2 regions of the Streptomyces sp. NPDC051218 genome follow, and region 1 is predicted to be linked to the other one. Evidence: riboswitches for the same ligand, from Rfam matches in the RefSeq annotation. Region 1 holds a riboswitch; the other holds the start of a gene.
What was found. Region 1 has a riboswitch for cobalamin ahead of ACIBCK_RS24690 (CoA-acylating methylmalonate-semialdehyde dehydrogenase). Riboswitches for the same ligand answer to the same signal wherever they lie in the genome.
Positions count from the first base shown of each region.

Region 2: another riboswitch for cobalamin. It lies ahead of ACIBCK_RS00330 (cobalamin biosynthesis protein); the one in region 1 lies ahead of ACIBCK_RS24690 (CoA-acylating methylmalonate-semialdehyde dehydrogenase).

Region 1 covers NZ_JBITEU010000008.1:256,511-260,764, forward strand. Annotated here, with positions in the region: gene ACIBCK_RS24685 (acyl-CoA dehydrogenase family protein) at 1-523, opposite strand, end outside; gene ACIBCK_RS24690 (CoA-acylating methylmalonate-semialdehyde dehydrogenase) at 529-2,028, opposite strand; cobalamin riboswitch at 2,271-2,456, opposite strand; gene ACIBCK_RS24695 (GNAT family N-acetyltransferase) at 2,460-3,050, opposite strand; gene tsaD (tRNA (adenosine(37)-N6)-threonylcarbamoyltransferase complex transferase subunit TsaD) at 3,050-4,114, opposite strand; gene ACIBCK_RS24705 (short-chain fatty acyl-CoA regulator family protein) at 4,216-4,254, opposite strand, start outside.
Region 2 covers NZ_JBITEU010000001.1:60,273-64,526, forward strand. Annotated here, with positions in the region: gene ACIBCK_RS00320 (anion permease) at 1-1,029, shown strand, start outside; gene ACIBCK_RS00325 (hypothetical protein) at 1,042-1,302, shown strand; cobalamin riboswitch at 1,409-1,551, shown strand; gene ACIBCK_RS00330 (cobalamin biosynthesis protein) at 1,659-2,600, shown strand; gene ACIBCK_RS00335 (cobyric acid synthase) at 2,597-4,105, shown strand; gene cobN (cobaltochelatase subunit CobN) at 4,102-4,254, shown strand, end outside.

The DNA.
Region 1 (4,254 bases):
CGCCGCCGGTGCGCGCCATCACCACGTACACCTGCGCGGCTCCCGCGCCGGAGATGAACTGCTTGACCCCGCTGAGGACGTGGTCGTCGCCGTCGCGGACCGCCCGGGTGCGCAGGGACCCGGCGTCGGATCCTGCCCCCGGTTCGGTGAGGCAGTAGCTGCCGAGGTCGTCCATGGAGACCAGGCGGGGCAGCCACCGCGCCCGTTGCGCGGGATCGCCGTATGTGTCGATCATCCAGGCGACCATGTTGTGGATGGAGAGGTAGCCCGCGATGGACGGGCAGCCGGAGGCGAGCGCCTCGAAGACGAGGACGCCGTCGGCCCGCGTGAGACCGCTGCCTCCCGCGTCCTCCCGCACGTACACGCCGCCGAGCCCGAGCCCGGCCGCCTTGCGCAGCACGTCGAGCGGGAAGTACTTGTCCTGGTCCCACTGCACGGCACGGGGCGCCAGGTGGTCGTCGGCGAAGTCGAGCGTGGTCTCGACGAGGGCCTGTTGGTCCTGGGTGAGCGATGTGGTGGTCATGGCGCTCATCCCATGGTGGGCAGGGTGAAGCTCGCGCCTTCCCTGACCCCTGAGGGCCAGCGCGAGGTGACGGTCTTGGTGCGGGTGTAGAACCGGATGGCGTCGGGGCCGTGCTGGTTCAGGTCGCCGAAGCCGGAGCGCTTCCAGCCGCCGAAGGTGTGATAGGCCACGGGCACCGGGATGGGGACGTTGACGCCGACCATGCCGGTGTCGACGCGGCGGGTGAAGTCACGGGCGGTGTCGCCGTCCCTGGTGAAGATCGCGACCCCGTTGCCGTACGGGTGCTCGCTGGGCAGCCGCAGGGCTTCCTCGTAGTCGGCGGCGCGTACGACGCACAGGACGGGGCCGAAGATCTCCTCGCGGTAGATCCGCATCCGAGGTCCGACCCGGTCGAAGAGCGAGGCACCCGCGAAGAACCCGTCCTCATGGCCCGACAGCTTGAACCGCCCTCCGTCGACCACGAGTTCGGCACCCTCGTTGACGCCGATGTCCACGTACCTGCGGACCCGGTCGAGCGCGTCCCTGCTGACGAGCGGGCCGAAGTCGGCCCGAGGGTCGTCGCTGCGGCCGACGCGGAGCGTGCCGATGCGCTCCTTGAGCGCGGCCACCAGCGCGTCGGCGGTCTCCTCGCCGACGGGCACGGCCACGGAGATGGCCATGCAGCGCTCGCCCGCCGAGCCGTATCCGGCGCCGATGAGCGCGTCGACTGCCTGGTCGATGTCGGCGTCCGGCATCACGATCATGTGGTTCTTGGCGCCGCCGAAGCACTGGGCGCGCTTGCCGTGCGCGGCGGCGGTGGCGTAGATGTGCGCGGCGACCGGTGTGGAGCCCACGAAGCCGAGCGCGCCGACCCTGGGGTCCGCAAGGAGGGTGTCGACCGCTTCCTTGCCGCCGTTGACGACGTTCAGGACGCCGGGCGGCAGGCCTGCCTCCAGGAGCAGTTCGGCAAGACGCAGGGGCACGGAGGGGTCGCGCTCGGAGGGCTTGAGGATGAACGCGTTGCCGCAGGCGATGGCGGGCGCCGCCTTCCACAGCGGGATCATCGCGGGGAAGTTGAACGGGGTGATCCCCGCGACCACACCGATCGGGGAGCGCAGCGAGTGCACGTCGATGCCGCTGCCCGCGTTGTCCGTGAACTCGCCCTTGAGCAGGTGCGGGATCCCGGCGGCGAACTCCACGACTTCCAGGCCGCGTTGGATGTCGCCGTGCGCGTCGGCCACGGTCTTGCCGTGCTCTGCGGACAACAGCCCTGCCAGGGACTCGCGTTCGGCCTCGACGAGCTGGAGGAAGCGCAGCAGGACGCGGGCGCGTCGCTGCGGGTTCCACCTCGCCCATTCTCGCTGGGCGTTGACCGCGTCGGCGATCGCCGCCTCGGTGTCGGGCCGGCCCGCGAGCGGTACGCGGGCCTGGACGGTGCCGGTGTTGGGGTCGTACACGTCGCCGAAGAGGCCCGACGTGCCGGCGGTGTGCTTGCCGCCGATGAAGTGCGTGAGTTCACGGACCATGGGTGCCTGCTCTCGTCAGGTGAGATCCGGGGACGGCACGGCGCGCCGCCGACGGGGCGCACGGATGCGTGCGCTGCCGGCGTCAGCCGCGGGACAGCGGATGTCGGGGCCGTCAGGCGTGGGTCGAGACCGCCCGGGGTCGCGAAGTCCTATGAGCGCGTGGTGAGTTGTGTGCGCTCCGCCGGATCACCAGGGTCGTGGGTACGGACCGGTGCCATGCGTGTCTGCTCCATCCTCGTGGACAACACGGAACATTCCGCGGCCGGTATCCTGACTCCCGGATCTCCGCGCGCCGCCCGCCTTCCCGGCAGACTTCGCCAGTGGCGTGTGGATGGCAGCACACTCCCCGGTCACAGTGGCGGGACCGTGCCGGATTCACACCGGCTTCCCTGCACCGCGGACCTTGTGCCACGAACATATAGTTGGACGCCCTAGTAAGTCCACCCCTCCCCGCCGCGGGACACCGCGAGGGTCCTGGCGGGGTGGCGGGGGCCGAGGAAGACGACGACGCCCTTGCCGTCGGGGGCGGGGTGCGTCGCCTGGGTCCAGCCCTGGCGGCCGTAGAAGCCCATGGCCTGCGGCGATTTGACCGAAGTCAGCAGCCAGAGACGGCCGTCGGGGGCGCCGGCGGCCATCGCGTCAAGGAGGGCGGCCCCGGTACCGGCACCCTGGGCGGCGGGGCGCACGGCGAGTTCGTCTATCTCGCGGGCCCCGCACAGCCACGACAGGGTGCGCTCGGCACCGAGTCCGGCCGCCGCCTGCGGGTAGCAGCGGTCGGCGGGAAAGGGGGCGGGCGTGGTCCATCCGGTGGCGAACCCTGTGATGCCCGCACCCTCCAGGGCGACCGCCGCGGTGAAGCCGGGGCGCCGTATGTCGTCGTGGAGCCGGACCAGGAACTGCGCCACCCTCTCCTCGTCCTCGTACCAGGGCGCCGCGCGGAAGGCTTCGGCGTAGACGCCGCGCAAGTCGTCCACGTGCGCGAGCAGTTGCTCACCGCTCAGCAGCCGTACGACCGAGGCCATCAGGCAGCCCTCGCCGTGGCCGCCCTCGGCTGCAGGGCCGCGTACGCGAGGGGAGCCGACGGGTCGATCGACACGTCCCAGGGCGCGGGTTCGGCCCCGGAGCGTACGAGCAGGTCGCCGACGGCGGCGATCATCGCGCCGTTGTCGGTGCACAGGGTCATCGGGGGTACGCGCAGCCGCACGCCCGCGGCGGCGCACCGCTCCTCGGCGAGCGTCCGCACGCGCGAGTTGGCGGCGACACCGCCCACCACGACGAGGGTCCCGACCCCGTGGTCCCGGCAGGCGGCGAGCGCCTTGCGGGTCAGTACGTCCGCGACGGCCTCCTGGAGCGAGGCCGCGCCGTCGGCCACCAGAAGGTCGCGGCCGGCGTGCCCCTCGGCCCAGCGCGCGGCGGCGGTCTTGAGACCGGAGAAGGAGAACGCGTACGGGTCGTCCTTCGGCCCGGTGAGGGGGCGGGGGAAGGCCACCGCCCGCGGATCGCCGCTCCGTGCGGCGCGGTCGATGGCGGGGCCGCCCGGATACGGCAGGCCGAAGACGCGGGCGACCTTATCGAAGCACTCGCCCGCCGCGTCGTCCAGGGTGTCCCCCAGGTGCACGATCGGATCGCGGGCCAGGTCCCGGACGAGCAGCAGGGAGGTGTGCCCGCCCGAGACGATCAGGACCACGCAGGGGTCGGGCAGCGGGCCGTGCTCCAGCGTGTCGGCGGCGACATGCCCGGCCAGGTGGTGCACCCCGTACAGCGGGACGTCGAGCTCGTAGGCCAGGGTCTTGGCTCCCGCGACGCCGACCTGGAGCGCGCCGGACAGACCGGGGCCCGTGGTGACCGCCACCGCGCCGATGTCGGACAGCTTCAGACCCGCCTGGTCGAGGGCGCGCCGGACGACCGGGGTGAAGGAGTGCAGGTGCGCTCGTGCGGCGATCTCGGGGACCACGCCGCCGAACCGGGCGTGCTCGTCCATGCTCGACGCCACCGCGTGGGCGAGCAACCGCCCTTGCGAGACGATCCCCGCTCCGGTCTCGTCGCACGACGACTCGATCCCCAGCACAATGCGCCCCGCTGCCACCGGCGTCTCCTTCACCTACAGCCTCTTTCTGCCTGTGAAGTGTAGTTGCAAGTAATGTGCAATAAGACCCGCAGGTGTGCCCGCGGGTCTGCCGTGAGACCTCAGGGCCTCTCCTGTTCCCCGGCCACCGGATAGGGAAT
Region 2 (4,254 bases), on a different contig from region 1:
TTCGCGGCCCTGGTCGGCGCGATCCTCTGGAATCTGCTGACCTGGCTGGTGGGCCTGCCCTCCAGTTCCTCCCACGCACTCTTCGGTGGCCTCATCGGCGCCGCGGTCATGTCGATGGGCTGGTCGTCGATCAACGGCGGCACCGTCGTCACCAAGATCCTGATCCCGGCCCTGGCCGCGCCTCTCGTGGCGGGTCTCGCCGCGCTGGTGGCCACGCGCCTGACGTACCGGATCGGCCGCAACACCGACACCAAGGCCACGGCCAAGGGTTACCGCGCCGGACAGATCGCCTCCGCGGGCCTCGTCTCGCTGGCCCACGGCACGAACGACGCGCAGAAGACCATGGGCATCATCACGCTCGCCCTGGTCACCGGCGGCGTCCTGAACCCGGGCGCCAACCCCCCGATGTGGGTCATCGTCTCGGCCGGTGTCGCCATCGCGCTCGGCACCTACCTCGGCGGCTGGCGCATCATCCGCACCATGGGCAAGGGCCTCACCGACCTCCAGCCGCAGCAGGGCTTCGCCGCCCAGACCAGCGCCGCGACAGTCATCCTGGCCTCCTCGCACATCGGTTTCTCGCTCTCCACCACGCAGTCCTGCTCCGGCGCCGTCATGGGCGCGGGCCTCGGCCGCAAGGGCGGCGTGGTCCGCTGGTCCACGGCGACCCGCATGTTCGTCGCCTGGGGTCTGACCCTGCCGGCCGCCGGTCTGGTCGGCGCGGGGGCCGAGTTCCTCACCAAGCAGGGCCCTTGGGGCATCGCGGCCACCGCCGCGCTCCTCATCGGCGGCTCCGCCGTCATCTGGGTGCTGTCCCGGCGCAACGCCGTCGACCACACGAACGTCGCCGACGACGAGATCGGCGGCTCCTCCGCCGCCGAGCCCGTGGGCGTCGTGACCAACGCGATGGCCGCCGTCACACCGCCCCCCACCGGGTCGGCCGTGGCCAGCGCGGACATCGACTTCGTCAAGGCCACCATCGCGGCCCCGACCAGCACCGTGGCGGACCCCGCCCGGCCCGCCACGGTGTAAGGAAGAGTCAGCATGGACATCGACTGGGCAGCTCTCGGCTCCGTCTTCGGAGTCAGCCTCGCGGTGACGGTGGCCCTGGTGGGCCTGTTCACCCTCGGCATCGTCGGCCTCTCCAAGCGCGAGGCGGCCACGTCCGGCGCCGCCACCGCGGGAGCCTCCGCGGGTGCGTCCACGGCGGGCGGCACCGCCGCCGCGGCACGCACGGGCGCGTATGTGTGCTTCGCGCTCTGCGCGGCGGCCGTGGCGTACGGGATCTATCTGATCGTCGCCTGACGACCGGGCTTCAAGGTGGGGTGCGGGACGCTTCTGCGTCCCGCACCCCACCTTCGTATGTGGGCCTCCGCACACTCTCCCGTCGCAGGTCAACGGCGAGTTGACGGGCCTTCGCGGGCCGTGGTGGACTGCCGGAGCCAATACGGCAGCAGGAGAGGAAGCCGGTGCGAATCCGGCGCGGTCCCGCCACTGTCATCGAGGAGCTGACTCCTCGGAAGCCAGGAACTCTCGCCGCCGATCACGTCGAACCAGGGCGCGGACACCCTGAGTGAGGACATTCGCCATGCGCGGCCGCCCGTTGCCGGACCAGTTCCCGAGCGTGAGCTCTCCTCTCGGCACGACGACCGGCTGAAGCCATGCGTGCCGATCGCGACTTCGCGTACGGCGCCGCCGCCGGCCTCCTCGGTGATCTGTTCCTCGGCGATCCCCGCCGCGGGCATCCGGTCGCCGCGTTCGGGCGGGCCGCGAGCGCTGTCGAGCGACTGCTCTGGCGTGACCACCGCGGGTGGGGCGCCCTGCACACCGTGGTGTGCGCCGGAGGCGCGACCGGCGCCGCCGTCCTGGCCTCTTCTCTTGTACGTGACGCGCGCGCCGCGTCCGTCGCGCTGACCGCCGCGACCACTTGGGCCGTGGTCGGCGGCACCTCGCTGGGGCGTGAGGCGCGGGCCATCGGCGGGGCGCTCGCCGCCGGGGACATCGAGGTGGCGCGGGAGCGGCTGCCGCATCTGTGCGGCCGCGATCCGCAGGCGCTCGACGCCGACGGCATCGCGCGGGCCGTGGTCGAGTCCGTCGCCGAGAACACGTCCGACGCCGTGGTCGGGGCCTTGGTGTGGGGGGCCCTTGGCGGGGTCCCCGGCCTGGTCGGCTTCCGGGCCGTCAACACGCTCGACGCCATGGTCGGGCACAAGTCCGTGAAGTACCGGCGCTACGGGTGGGCCTCCGCCCGCCTCGACGACGTACTGGGGTGGCCGGGCGCCCGGCTCACCGCGGTGCTCGCGGCTGCCGCCGGGGACGCGCCGCGCGGCGCGGTGCGGGCCTGGCGTGACGATGCCGCCAAGCATCCGAGCCCCAACGCGGGGCCCGTCGAGGCCGCCTTCGCCGGGGCGTTGGGCGTACGGCTCGGGGGGACTCTCTCGTACGCGGGGCGGGTAGAGCACCGGCCTGTCCTGAACGGGGACGGGCGGGGCGTCGAAGTCACCGACATCGAGCGGGCCGTGAAGCTGTCGCGGCGGGTCGGGCTGCTCGCCCTCGGCGTCGCGGCGGCCGTGAGCACGCTACGGAAAGGCAGGGCCTCATGAGTGGTGGGCTGCTCGTCGCAGGAACCACGTCCGACGCGGGCAAGAGCGTCGTCACCGCCGGTATCTGCCGGTGGCTGGCGCGCAAGGGGGTCTCCGTCGCGCCCTTCAAGGCGCAGAACATGTCCCTCAACTCCTTTGTCACGCGCGAAGGCGCCGAGATCGGGCGGGCCCAGGCCATGCAGGCGCAGGCCGCCCGGGTCGAGCCGACCGCGCTGATGAATCCGGTCCTTCTCAAGCCGGGCAGCGACCGCAGCAGCCAGGTCGTCCTGATGGGCAAGCCGGTCGGCGAGATGAGCGCGCGCGGCTACCACGGTGGGCGGCAGGAAGCGTTGTTGTCGACCGTCGTGGGATGCCTCGAGGAACTTCGGGGCAGCTATGACGCCGTGATCTGCGAAGGTGCGGGCAGCCCCGCGGAGATCAATCTGCGGCGTACGGACATCGTGAACATGGGGATCGCGCGGGCCGCCCGCTTCCCCGTGGTCGTGGTGGGAGACATCGACCGCGGGGGCGTCTTCGCCTCCTTCTTCGGGACGACGGCGCTGCTGAGCGCCGAGGACCAGGAGCTGGTCGCCGGGTATCTCGTCAACAAGTTCCGGGGCGATGTCTCGCTGCTCGAACCGGGGCTCGACATGCTTCATGAGCTGACCGGGCGGCGCACGTTCGGTGTGCTGCCGTTCCAGCACGGCCTCGGCATCGACGAGGAGGACGGGCTCCGGGTCTCCCTGCGGGGTGCCGTGCGGGAGTCCGTGGTCGCTCCCCCGGTCGGTGAGGACGTGCTGCGGGTCGCCGTCTGTGCCGTACCGCTGATGTCGAACTTCACGGACGTGGACGCGCTGGCCGCCGAACCCGGCGTCGTCGTGCGGTTCGTGGACCGGGCGGAAGAGCTGGTCGACGCCGATCTCGTGATCGTGCCGGGGACGCGCGGCACGGTCCGTGCCCTGGAGTGGCTGCGCGAGCGCGGCCTCGCCGCCGCCATCGCGCGTCGCGCCGCCGAGGGGCGTCCCGTGCTCGGGATCTGCGGCGGCTTCCAGGTGCTCGGCGAGCACATCGAGGACGACGTCGAGTCGCGGGCGGGAGCCGTGGACGGGCTCGGCCTGCTGCCCGTACGCGTGCGGTTCGCGCGCGAGAAGACCCTCGCCAGACCGGTCGGCGAGGCGCTCGGCGAACCCGTCGAGGGGTACGAGATCCATCACGGCGTCGCTCAAGTCCTGGGCGGCGAGCCGTTCTTGGAAGGGTGCCGTGTCGGCGAGGTGTGGGGCACGCACTGGCACGGCTCCCTGGAGTCGGACGCGTTCCGGCGCCGCTTCCTCACCGAGGTCGCCCACGCCGCCGGGCGCCGCTTCGTGCCCGCGCCCGACACCAGCTTCGGCGCACTGCGCGAGGAGCAGCTCGATCTGCTCGGCGACCTGATCGAAGAACACGCGGACACGGACGCGCTGCTCAGCCTGATCGAGACCGGCGCACCCGCCGGTCTCCCCTTCATCGCACCGGGGGCACCCTCATGACCGTCCTGCTTCTGTCCACCGCCGACACGGATCTCCTTGCCGCCCGTGCCTCCGGCGCCCCCTACCGCATCGGCAACCCCACCCGGGTCGACGCGCAGACCGAGCTGCCCGCGCTGGTCGAGGGCGCGGACATCGCCGTCGTACGCCTG